DNA from 4 places in the Aeribacillus sp. FSL M8-0254 genome. Region 3 is predicted to be linked to each of the others. Evidence: riboswitches for the same ligand, from Rfam matches in the RefSeq annotation. Region 3 holds a riboswitch; each other region holds the start of a gene.
The links. Region 3 has a riboswitch for thiamine pyrophosphate ahead of tenI (thiazole tautomerase TenI). Riboswitches for the same ligand answer to the same signal wherever they lie in the genome.
Positions count from the first base shown of each region.

Region 1 (3,168 bases), 2.1 Mb from region 3:
TTTTTTTACTAATTCAGAATTTTTATCCATTAAATTCACATTGTATGTTACATATCCAAAAGCCAGCTTTTTCTCCAGTTCACCGCCCAACAACAGCCCTGCACCAAAACCGATAATATATGCACTAATATTGTAAATATTAGATAAATCTTGAAAAACTATTCCTAAAGCGACAATATAAATCGCTGCTTCTAGCAAACCTATACCAGCAGCAGCCTTTGTTTGATTTTTCACTAACAAAATAGTTCGGATCGTCAATACTGGTACATACAATAATTGCAGCAAAAAAATAAAAATTGCTTGTAGAAACATGTTGCCTAGACACTCCTTTGTTCCATCATACTATAAATTATTTTCGAAAAGAAAGAGCTATCATAAACTCAAAATCTGAGATTTGAAACTACATTTTTACAATTCATCTTGATCTGTTATTATGCTTCAAAACTTCCTTTTTCATGCGAATAGGCTGGCGCTTGAAATACATCGCTGTTCTCCATACCCACTCCAACGGACCTAATTGAAAATATTTAAACCAAATATGGCTGATGATAAGCTGCACGGCAAAAATTGCGAGTGCAAGCCAAAAACCGGCGAAGGGGTATACTTTACCGTACAATCCCAATCCGTAATGATAAAAAATATATGTACAAATAACAGATTGCATGATGTAATTTGTCAATGACATGCGTCCAACAGGCGCAATCTTCTTAACAATTTGCCGGCAGATTGGGTGAAAATATAAAAATATGAGAGAGGTCACATAAAACAACATGAGAAATGGTGCACCGAACACCATGTAAAAACTATTTTCAGCGGTGACCGCAAAAATATTTAACGGAAGCCCAATGATAAGCCCGAAAAACCAGATGGCTGTTAATAACCTTCGATGCTTCTCCGGTTCTTGAAAAAGCTTTTGTTTCGCAAATATCATGCCAACTAAAAACATGCTGATATATGGGATCATGTTTAATAAATAGACAAGCGGTTGAAAAGGCCACATGCCAGACATAGACATGTAAAAAAGCCGATCATGAATACGCTGATGGAAAATATCAGTAAAACTTCCGTTTTGATATGAATGGATTGCGTTTCTTGCCTCCTCTTCCAGTAAGGCAGCCTGCTCTCTTTTTTGGACTAAAGCATCCTCACCATTGGATACAGCCGTCATCAAACCAATAAGGAGCAAATATAAACTAAATAAACATACAGTCCATACCAAAAGGATTTTCCAGGAACACTTCCGGAAAAAAAGGAGAAGAAACCCCAGCACAGCATAATCCATTAAAATGTCTCCATCCCAGATGAAAAATGAATGAATTAGTCCAAATACAAAAAGCACCACCAGTCTGCGTATATATATAGAAACAAAGTTCCTGCCGTTTCCTAAAGCCCGTTCCTCCATGATGATGATTCCAAATCCGAACAATAATGAGAACATTGTAATAAACTTCATTTGTACAAATATATCCAAAATATTTTTCGTTAGAAAATCCCATGTTCTCCATGTTTCAGTAAAAAAATTTTCGCTGCCTATTTGGTATAAATATACATCTGGATAGCTGAAATGCGCCATATTCACAAGTAAAATTCCAAATATCGCAGCCCCCCGCACCACATCCACTACTTCATAACGCTCACGATTAAGATTCAAATCAAAACCCCCATTCTGAAAAAAGTTCTTATTATAAACGCCCTTTTTTCATTATTTTTTGTCCAAAGGCTGCATTTCAGCTTTATCGTGTTTAAATATTTGAATATAGCGAAAAAAGAATGACAATTTTCTTATAGTCTATTATGATAGACATAAGATTCGAATATCAACAGATCCACAAGGGGAGCTATATGCTGAGAGTGGACGGGTATTTCGTCCAGACCCTTTGAACCTGTTAGTTAATGCTAGCGTAGGGATGTGGAAGTAACTGATCCATGATACAGCCTTTTTCCCCCTTATGGATATTTGTTGATAGCAAATAATATACAGGGGGTTTTATTTTTGGAAAAAAATCGTTTATTACTATTAATAGAAGCAGCAATCTTTGCAGCATTGGCAGTTATACTTGATCTTCTCCCTTCCATTCAATTATCATCAGCCATTTCTATATCCATTGCCATGGTGCCTGTACTCATATTATCGTTTCGATCCGGTGCAAAGATTGGCTTCATTTCCGGCCTTTTATGGGGATTATTGCAAATTGTATTAGGTGATGCATACATCCTGACGCCTGTTCAAGGTTTCATCGACTATTTCCTAGCTTTTTCCTTTATCGGTTTAGCCGGTCTTTTCAGTAAAACTATCCAAAATAAGCTGAAAGATGGAAAGAAAAGCTCTGCTCTTGTTTTCATCATCTTTGGCATCTTCATCGGAGCTTTTGCACGTTATTTTTGGCATTTTATCAGCGGTGTCTTTTTCTTCGGAGAATATGCACCAGAAGGAATGTCAGCGGTCGTTTATTCTTTGATCGTAAACGGCATTACGATGATAGGAGCCTTTGTATTATGCGCTGTCGTTACTGTTATTCTCATTATGGCGGCGCCAAGATTGGTTGTAAAATAAACAAAATCATCCTCTGCAAAACATGCAGAGGATTATTTTGTTTATAGGGTAAATACTTTCGTTTCAACAGTGTATTTTTTTAATTTTTCACGGCTTACATGAAAACCGATCCCCGGGCTATCAGGCAAGGCAATTTTTCCATTATAAACCGATATTTCCGGTTCAATAATATCTTCTTCCCAATACTTAGATGAACTGGATATATCTCCTGGCAGTGTGAATTGTTCAAGTGTCGCTAGGGATATATTATGGGCCCGTCCAATCCCTGATTCAAGCATCCCTCCGCACCAAACTGGAACATTTTGCTCTTTGCAAAAATCATGGATTTTTTTTGCTTCTGTCAAACCGCCAACACGGCCGATTTTTATATTCATAATTTTGCAGCTTCGAAGTTCAACAGCCTTTCGAGCATCTTCTAAGGAACAAATACTTTCATCTAAACAGATCGGTGTTTCCAATTCTTTTTGAAGTTTGCTATGATCCACAATATCATCGTGCGCAAGAGGCTGCTCAATCATCATTAATTGAAACTCATCCAATTGTTTTAGATGATTTATATCTTTTAATGTATAGGCACTGTTCGCATCAGCCATTAAATCCAAGTTCGGAAAATG
Region 1 covers NZ_JBBOZY010000001.1:3,248,656-3,251,823, forward strand. Annotated here, with positions in the region: gene NSQ44_RS15800 (DUF2179 domain-containing protein) at 1-312, opposite strand, end outside; gene NSQ44_RS15805 (DUF418 domain-containing protein) at 416-1,651, opposite strand; TPP riboswitch at 1,822-1,925, shown strand; gene thiT (energy-coupled thiamine transporter ThiT) at 1,994-2,554, shown strand; gene menC (o-succinylbenzoate synthase) at 2,596-3,168, opposite strand, start outside.
Region 1: it holds a riboswitch for thiamine pyrophosphate, as region 3 does, so the genes downstream of both, thiT (energy-coupled thiamine transporter ThiT) here and tenI (thiazole tautomerase TenI) in region 3, are expected to answer to the same signal.

Region 2 (3,168 bases), 1.5 Mb from region 3:
TCAGCTGCTAAAAATAAACTTAAAAGGACTGAAAGAAAACCGATTGCTCCAATAATTCCTCCTGGAACAAACAACTCTGCAATTATAAGCAGAACCCCAAGCACGAACAAAACAACCGTTTCCAATCCCGCAAGCCCTGCAATAAAATGACCGAAGAAAAACAAAAACAGTGCCAATAGTCCAATAAAACCAGGAATGCCAAACCCAGGAGTGTACAATTCTAACACAAACCCTAAACCGCTAATCGTTAATAATATCGGAATGGTATACATGTTTGTTACAAAACGGGCTATTTTTTCAGCAAACGTCTCCTCAGTCTCTTGGATTTTTGCACCTTCCATTCCGATCGATTTCAAAAGCTCTGCCCGGCTTTTGGCGATGCCTTCACCATACCCGACTTCCATCGCTTGTTTTGCTGTTAATGTTAGTAATTCTCCTTTTTCTGCACCATATTCGGGCATATCCAAGCTGCTGTCAACCATCGCCTCAGCGAACATAGGGTCTCTGCCATGAAGCTCAGCAGCATTTCTCATCTCTGCTTTCCAAAACGATTGCACTTTTACTTCTGCAGCATTGCCATTGGAGTCAATGACAGCCGCTGACCCAATGGTACCGCCAGGATGGTAATATATTTGATCAGCCCTTAATGCTATATAAGCCCCTGCGGAAATCGCATGTTTATTGACATAAGCGATTGTTTTGATATCTGTATCCATAATCATTTTGCCTATTTCTATCGCTGCCTCTAAAGCACCTCCAGGAGTGTTCAATTCAAAAACAATGACATCCGCCTTTTCTTTTTCCGCCTCCTGGATGGATCGTTTAATAAAATGCACCAATCCTTTTTCAATTGTATTTTCAATCGGAATAAAATAAACGGTTTTCCCTTCAGCTGATTTGGCATCAAAAGACGCACAAATAATCGACAAGATGAGCAGCAGAGCGCAAATAGCGAAAAACTTATTGTTTGATTTCAGGCCTCTCCCCCCTTATTTTTTGCCTAATATTATTACGGACAATTGTGCAGAAAGTTTCAAAAATCAACAATTCTACAAACATCATGAAACGAAAAAATATTTTCATTATTTTTCATATTATGTTACTATTAAAAAAAATATATAACCATCTACTAGGGGTGTCCAATTAGCTGGACTGAGAGAAGAACGCGCCTGAAGTTCTTCAACCCTTTGAACCTGATCTGGATGATGCCAGCGTAGGGAAGTAGGTAGCGGGAGTATTTGTATTGCCTTCTTTTTCTATATTGAATTGATCGGGTTCGTGCTAAAGCGAACCCGTTTTTATTTTTCACATCCCATCTCCCCTCCTATTTTTCTATGCACATCTTCAGATAAAAAAATGGAGGAGGAGAAAAATGAAACATTATTTCGAAAACATGCAGTTTCCAGCAAGCAAAAAAATTTATGTGACTGGGTCAAGACCCGATATTCGGGTTCCGATGAGGGAAATTCAATTAACTCCCACGAAAACGGAAGCGGGAACGTTTGAAAATGAACCTGTAAAGGTTTATGACACGAGCGGTCCCTATACAGATCCTGATTTTCAGGCAGATATTCATAAAGGTTTGCCGGCTGTGCGCAAACAGTGGATTTTAGACCGTCATGATGTTGTAGAATATGATGGGCGCCAGGTAAAGCCTGAAGATAATGGATTTCGCAATTGGGAAGATCACAATATTGCCACACCTTTTCATCGAAAGCCTTTCAAAGCAAAAAAAGGTGCTGTCGTTACACAAATGCACTATGCAAAAAAGGGGATCATCACCCCAGAGATGGAGTTTGTGGCGATTCGTGAAAACATGGATCCTGAATTCGTTCGTCAAGAAGTCGCTGCCGGCAGGGCCATTATTCCGTCCAACATTAATCACCCGGAAAGTGAACCGATGATCATCGGCCGGAACTTTCATGTAAAAATTAATGCCAACATTGGCAATTCAGCTGTAACATCGTCAATCGAAGAAGAAGTTGAGAAGATGCTTTGGGCCATCCGCTGGGGCGCTGACACAATTATGGACCTGTCAACAGGAAAAAATATTCATGCAACAAGAGAATTTATCATCCGCAACTCGCCCGTGCCGGTTGGAACCGTCCCGATTTACCAAGCGCTCGAAAAAGTAAATGGCGTTGCTGAAGAGTTAACATGGGAAATTTACCGTGATACATTAATTGAGCAAGCAGAACAAGGGGTCGATTATTTTACTATACATGCCGGCGTGCTGCTTCGCTATATCCCTTTGACCGTCAAACGGACGACCGGAATCGTATCCCGCGGCGGTTCGATCATGGCGCAGTGGTGTATGGCGCATCATCAAGAAAACTTTTTATACACTCATTTTGAAGAGATTTGCGAAATTTTAAAAACATATGATATTGCCGTTTCATTAGGTGACGGCTTGCGTCCCGGATCTATTCGAGATGCCAATGATGAAGCGCAATTTGCCGAATTGAAAACGCTCGGTGAATTGACGGAAATCGCCTGGAAACATGATGTCCAAGTCATGATCGAAGGCCCTGGGCACATTCCGATGCATAAAATTAAAGAAAATGTTGATTTAGAAAATGAAATTTGCAAAGGGGCTCCTTTTTATACCCTCGGTCCATTAACAACCGATATTGCTCCCGGCTATGATCATATTACGTCAGCCATTGGGGCAGCCATGATCGGCTGGTACGGAACGGCCATGCTATGTTATGTAACTCCGAAAGAGCATTTAGGCCTTCCCAATAAAGAGGATGTGCGCCAAGGTGTTGTTGCTTATAAAATTGCAGCCCATGCCGCAGATTTGGCAAAAGGGCATCCAGGCGCCCAAATAAGGGATGATGCTTTATCAAAAGCCCGTTTTGAATTCCGCTGGAACGACCAATTTAATCTTTCTCTCGATCCTGAACGGGCACGCGAATATCATGACGAAACTTTGCCGGCAGAAGGAGCGAAAATTGCCCATTTTTGTTCTATGTGCGGTCCAAAATTTTGCTCGATGAAAATTTCCCACAATTTAAGAAAAATGGCCGGTTCAAGTGATTCTGATTTCGTTCAGGAAGGTTTGAGGCAAAAAGCAAAAGAATTTATAGAGGGCGGGTCATCCCTTTATCGATAAATAATTTTCAAACTAATGGGGCTATCCAGAAAGTCAAAATCCATTGAAAACGA
Region 2 covers NZ_JBBOZY010000001.1:2,658,349-2,661,516, forward strand. Annotated here, with positions in the region: gene NSQ44_RS12925 (NfeD family protein) at 1-929, opposite strand, end outside; TPP riboswitch at 1,122-1,237, shown strand; gene thiC (phosphomethylpyrimidine synthase ThiC) at 1,373-3,115, shown strand.
Region 2: it holds a riboswitch for thiamine pyrophosphate, as region 3 does, so the genes downstream of both, thiC (phosphomethylpyrimidine synthase ThiC) here and tenI (thiazole tautomerase TenI) in region 3, are expected to answer to the same signal.

Region 3 (3,168 bases):
CAGCCGTCAGCTGTTTGCGGCCTGAGCGACGACCAAGCACTAACGACCGGTTCAGACCCGATTTCTGGCATAATTTTCTGAACCTTTATCATTAATTCGGATACTCCTTTGACTGTCGGATGCGTATCCCAGTCGTTTTCATAAGAAGTTGCTCCAATAATAACGGTGCCGTCTTTTTTCGGTACGATATAACAGTGCTCGTAAAACACTGTTTTGTTGATCACCAGTTTTTTCGGTTTTACGGCTAAGCATTCTCCTTTAACGGGCTTCATTGGATTTCTCAGCCCCAGCTTTTCAAAGAAAAAGCCACTCCAAACTCCGCTTGAAACGACGACTTTTCCACATATAAAAACTCCTTGGGAAGTGACAAGCTTGAATGCTTTTCCCTCTTTAATCACGTCGAAAACAGGACATTGTTCAAAAATAGATGCACCATATTTTCTAGCGCCTTTCGCATATGCGCAGCAAACAGATGAACCTTTCACTTGGCCGTCATGCTTAAGCCAAAGAGCTCCCGCAATGTCTTCAGAAACATGTGGCTCATTTGCCAGTACGTTTTCCCTTGAATGCCATTCTAGTTCATTCTCATCTGCAAGCGATTGCAGAAAGCGGCCTTCTTCCTCAGTAAATGCAAGCCGATACATGCCTTCCTGCACAAGCTCAATATCCACACCAGATTGCTCCAATAATTCTTTTGCAAGGCTCGGATATAAATTTCGGCTCTCTAAGCATAGCTCAAAAAATATGTCTCTTTTTTCATTTTCAGAATGGGCACCCAGCATTCCTGCTGCAGCGGATGTCGCTTTACCTCCGATTTCGCCGCTTTCAAACACGGCGGTCTTCAGCCCTGCTTTTGATAGCTCATAGGCGATCCCTTGGCCGATGACCCCTCCCCCGATGATTCCAACATCAAAAACGTTCATTTTAAAAAGTTTCTCCTTTCCTGAAAAGTTTGGCAGCGCTCTCTGGATCTTTTGAAGAAAAGATATAGGACATAACGGCAATACCGCTTGCTTTTTTTTCTAAAACTTTTTGCATATTATCAGGCGTGATCCCACCAATGGCGATAATGGGAATATTGACGTGTCCAACAATTTTTCCGAGCAAATCTGTTCCCTTTGCCGGAAGTCCTTTTTTACTGTTCGTTTCAAAAACGTTTCCGAAAAAACAATAGTCTGCTCCGTCTTTTTCTGCTTTTACCGCTTCATCTAATGAATGGACGCTGACGCCTGCTTTTATTTGCGGAAAAGCGCTTTTCACTTTTTTTACCGGCAGGCCGGTTCCCGGAAGATGAACATTTTGAATGCCTGTTAGGAGCGCAACATCGAGCCGATCGTTGATAACAAGCTGTTCTCTCCTTATCCCGTTTGCCAAAAGCTGTTCTACGAGATGAATGATCTCACATGGTCTTTTATTTTTTTCTCGTATATGAACGTAATCAACATGATCTGATATGGACAAAATTATGCGTATTAGCTCGTTAACTGTTTTTGTTCCGTCTGTTACGGCATGAAGCTCCAACATTGTACATTCCTTTCATGAGAAAGACGCTCACACTCGTCTTTCAAGGTTCAAAACTGGAAAGCAGCTGTCCAAGGGTGAGACTGGAAACAATAAAAAACCACCTTCCTTGCTGGAAAGTGGTAATGGAATATCAGACACATGTTTCAAATTCCCACTTCCCTACGCTGGCATCATCCAGATCAGGTTCAAAGGGTCTTAAAGTCAACACTTTAATCTCAGCCTTTCCAAAGGCTCCCCTAGTGGATGCTTATTAAATTTTCATACTAATTTCATGCTATCACAATTTGTTTTGTTTGCAAATATTATTTGCTAAATTCCAGCTCATCTTTTAACTCATTTACATATTTGCGGGAACCCGTTACAATCAAGCGGTCCCCTTTTTTCAATTCGGTATCGCCGTGAGGTACAATGGAATCTTCACCTCGAAAAATCCGGACAAAGATACAATCTCCCGTAAACGGAAAGTATCGAAGCTTCATTCCATCATATTTTCGGTTATTCATATTAATTTGATAAAGAGAGTTGTCTTGGTTTGTTAAGATCCGCATAACGCCAGGCGATTCGATCAAAGCCCTGAGCAGCGTTTTTGTTGACAGCATGACGGAAAATACGCTGATCCCCTTTTCTTTTAATGCTTGATCCAACTCCGGGGAAGAAATGGAGGCGATGACCTGTTCTACGCCGCATTCTTTTGCATATGTCGCAATTTCCGCATTTCTTTCTTCATCCCCAGTAGCCACTATTACTATATCAGCTTCCATTATGTGGTGTTCATTCAATGATTCTATCGAATAGTCTTTCAATACTTCAATTTTAAACACCGATTGAGCAGTCCCGTTTTCAATTTTGTCTTGCTGTGTATGATATACGGTTGCTTCATACAAATTTTTATCCAATTCCCTTGTGACTGGAAGGGTCATTTGATTTGCACCAATAAAAGCAATTTTCTTTTTTGGCTGCACCGCCATTTTTTTAGGGAATAATTTTTTAAATCCTATCGGCGTGATAATGCTTGTTAACACGGCAACTACTATTAATGCGTCAGCCATTTGCTTATCAATCAGTTCGATTCGCTGTCCAATTTCCGCTGCCGCAATAACTAATGATAAAGTGGCAGTCAACAAGAACGCCGCCGCAATCGTTGTTTTCGTATCATACCATTTTCTCAGCACAAAAACGGGAATAAACTTTGAGATCAAGAGGGCGAGAAATAACAAAGTAATTAACAAAAGAAGGTTCGGATCTTTGATCAATTCCCATAAATCCAATTCCACCCCTACCATGACAAAAAAGATCGGGATTAAAAAACCGTATCCAAACGAATCTAGCTTTTGCACCAAGTCTGAATTAGGCGATAAAAGCGAGACTAAAACTCCCGCAAGGAAGGCGCCTAAAATATTTTCTGCCCCAAGCGTTTCCGATAAACTGACAAGCACTATTATTAACGTAAAAACCGCCCTTGTTCCAATTTGGACCGTTCCTTTTGACATCGATTTAATAAAGGATCGACTTTTAAACCTTTTGCCAATGAAGTAAAGCAGTACGCCTGCTGCAAACAAAAGAAGCAGAAACCACGTATTGCTTTCTCCTTCGCTGTTTAAGGAGACAAAAACCGCCAGCAAAATCATGGTGACAAGGTCGGCT
Region 3 covers NZ_JBBOZY010000001.1:1,111,893-1,115,060, reverse strand. Annotated here, with positions in the region: gene thiO (glycine oxidase ThiO) at 1-923, opposite strand, end outside; gene tenI (thiazole tautomerase TenI) at 925-1,524, opposite strand; TPP riboswitch at 1,664-1,772, opposite strand; gene NSQ44_RS05480 (monovalent cation:proton antiporter family protein) at 1,827-3,168, opposite strand, start outside.

Region 4 (3,168 bases), 330 kb from region 3:
TGCCGATTTCATAATAGCTCCATGTACATGGAAGGACTGCGGCAACCAGTTCTGCCAATGATCCTCGCTGCGACACATTTAACATATAGCTCGTATATGCAACGGTTGTAGCAGCAGGCTGAACTTGTTCTAATTTTTCCTTCTCTATTCCTATTCTTTCAGCGTATTGACGATGCAAATCCATTTCCACTTTTAACGTCGAATGTAGAAGATCAGCAAAAACTGTCATTGTTTGAAGATTGTGAGCCTTTAAGCTTCCAAGGGCAAACAGGCGGCAGTATTCGATTAAATAAAGATAATCCTGCTCCATAAAAAAGCGAAATTTGTCGATATCCAGCGTCCCATTGCCGATTCCTTGAACAAACGGATGATGGTAACTCGCTTCCCAAATCGGTTTTGCAGTTTTATACAATCGGTCTGTAAACATTTGAATTACCCCTTTCGCAGCTTTTGTAATTGTCATCGTTTTTTCTGATACCAATCAAATAAAAACGCGATCAGCGATTTTGTAAATGTTTTTAATTGGGGGATGGACAGCTTTTCATTCACCGAGTGTGCATCTTCAAGCGTGCCCGGTCCATATAAAACGACGGGAATTCCCGCTTCACTCAGCCAGCCGCCGTCTGTCACAGTAGGGGACATCGTCAGCTTTGCTTCCTCATTAAATGCCAGTTTATGTGCTTTTTGTAATGTTTTCACTCCGAGTGAATGTTCGTCATATGAAAAAGCTGGGAAAATTTCTCCTCGATCTTCAATCATCGATGTGCCGCCCCATTTAAATTTCGGAGGATATTTCCGAAGCCATGGATCAGCCATTGCAACATGATGGATATGTTCTTCAATTTCCCGGATCACCTCTACATAATGCTCTTCCGGGTAATAGTGAACGGTAATCCAAAGGGAACATTTATCGGCCACAAAAGCGGCGTGCCTTCCACCTTCAATCACTGCAGGATTAATTGTGGCAGAACCAGGCGGAAAGCCTTTGCTCGTTTTCATCACTGCCCAATGCTGTTCAAGCTCTCGCAGTCCTTCAATAATTTTCATCATTTTTTCAATCGCGCTTGCCCCAAAAAGCTTCCCGCCGGCATGAATCATTTGTCTTCTCGTGCCATCGTGAAATGTCTCGGGGCTTTCAATCGTAATCCAGCCCGTGATCACCCCGCCTTGCCCTTGTATTTCACAGTTGCTTGAATCGACAACGATGGCAAAATCAGCTCGATATCCCCGGTCGCAGCACGATTTTGTTCCTGCTTCGCCTACTTCTTCACCGACGACGGACTGAAAAATGATATCCCCTCCCGGCTCAATGCCGTTTTCTTGCAGCAGCTTTAATGCAAACAGACTGGCAGCCATTCCCCCTTTCATATCCGCTACACCGCGTCCGTATATGTAATCCCCTTTAACCGTTGCCTCAAAAGGAGGCGTTAGCCATTCTTCTCCCTCTTCGATTGAAGCGACATCAATATGCCCGTTAATAATTAAACTGTGGTAATATTCTGGATCTTTTCCTTTTTTCGTTCCTACTACGACTGGATCTTGTTCATATAAATCCCATTGATCAATGGAAAAGCCGATGTCTTCCAAATATGAGGCGACATACTTTTGAGCCTCTTTTGCATTTCTTGCCGGAGGGCTCGGCGTTTCAAACGATACGAGTGTTTTTAGAAGATTCAGAAGTTCTTCTTCCCTTTCATCAATTTGCTGAAATAGCGTTTGTAACACGTTGTCTCCCCTTTCTTAACATTTTGTTTTGAAAAATGGTTTGCCAACCAGTCTTGTAATGCAAAAAGCCCGTTCCCAATATAAGGGAACGGGCAAGTATATACAAAACCCATAGACAGGTTTCGATATTACTGCACCACTTCCCTACGCTAGTATGATCTAGATCAGGTTCAAAGGGTCAAGGCACACGCCTTTCTCAGCCTTTCGGCTCCCCTAGTGGTATGTTAATATTATGAAATTTTCATTTAATTTCATTAAATCATAAAATATAGAAAAATACAAGCTAACGGTTAATTGATCCTTTTTGCTGTCTTTAATAATTCACGATAACCAATTCGAGTAAATTGCAAATGTTGATCAATATAATTAGCCTTTTTCAAATGCTCGATGGATTGTTCAGAAAAACTGCCGCTAATTTCCTGAAACCTTTGATTAATTTCCACTAACGAATGATTTAATATAAAATCCGCATCAAGCAGCAGGACAATCCGCTCGATCTCAGGATCTCTTTTTAAAATCAAGTTGGCAATCCGGCCTTTCATGAATGCCAGCTCTTGTTGAAGCTTTGAAGCTTCATCCTCTTTTTCTCTAATTTTGGCTCGGTACTTTTGTTTTTCTTCCTCTTCGATACCGGCTTTTGTTAATAGCTCCTCCAACAATTGCGTTTTATCAAGCTCCAGTTTATTTAATTGCTGTTCTTTTCGCGCCATTTCTGTTTCATCAGGCAGCTTTTCGGTTTGAATAGGCTCTTTTCGTTCTTCTTTCATCTTTATCATATAGTCTATTTTCCGATAGACAAGGAAGGCGAGAACAACTAAACATCCATTTAATAGCAGAGATATAAAACGCACGACGACGTCGTTAAACGCAAGCAAATAAAATAGGAAAAGGATAACGATGACAGCCAAAAGCACCTTTAATAGATTCATAATGGAAAAAGTTTGTGATTGTTTTGCCATCCACCTATGCTCCTTTTTGTTCAAACTAGCATCATTTATTATAGCATGTTGTGATTTGGAATGTGAATCATTTCTTTAGGATTGAGAGCTGGAAAAAGGATGTCAGATGAATGGTAAATGGAGATGCTTATCTTTTGAAAGCTTCGAAGCAATAAAAACAAGTCCTTTCAAAGCCGGAAAGGTATTTCTAAAATGAAAAACCACCTGCAATGTTTTGCAGATGGTTGAATCATTCAGCGTTTTCTGTTTCCGCTAACACCCGATTAACACGTTTTTCCAGCATTTTCATTCCGCTTCCTCCTGCTTGGAAGTGGCGAAGAATGCCGTTTTTGTCAAAAACATAATATGCAGGTACATATTGATTTTCAAAAGCATCGGTTAATTTATGTTCGTTGTCAACAAAGATCGGTTGCGTAATCCCGTGTTCTTCCGCTACTTTTTTAATATCATCAATATCTAAATCCTTTTCGGAGCGAGGCATATG
Region 4 covers NZ_JBBOZY010000001.1:1,446,603-1,449,770, reverse strand. Annotated here, with positions in the region: gene tenA (thiaminase II) at 1-427, opposite strand, end outside; gene NSQ44_RS07050 (acetylornithine deacetylase) at 460-1,725, opposite strand; TPP riboswitch at 1,850-1,950, opposite strand; gene NSQ44_RS07045 (hypothetical protein) at 2,016-2,684, opposite strand; gene NSQ44_RS07040 (TlpA family protein disulfide reductase) at 2,914-3,168, opposite strand, start outside.
Region 4: it holds a riboswitch for thiamine pyrophosphate, as region 3 does, so the genes downstream of both, NSQ44_RS07050 (acetylornithine deacetylase) here and tenI (thiazole tautomerase TenI) in region 3, are expected to answer to the same signal.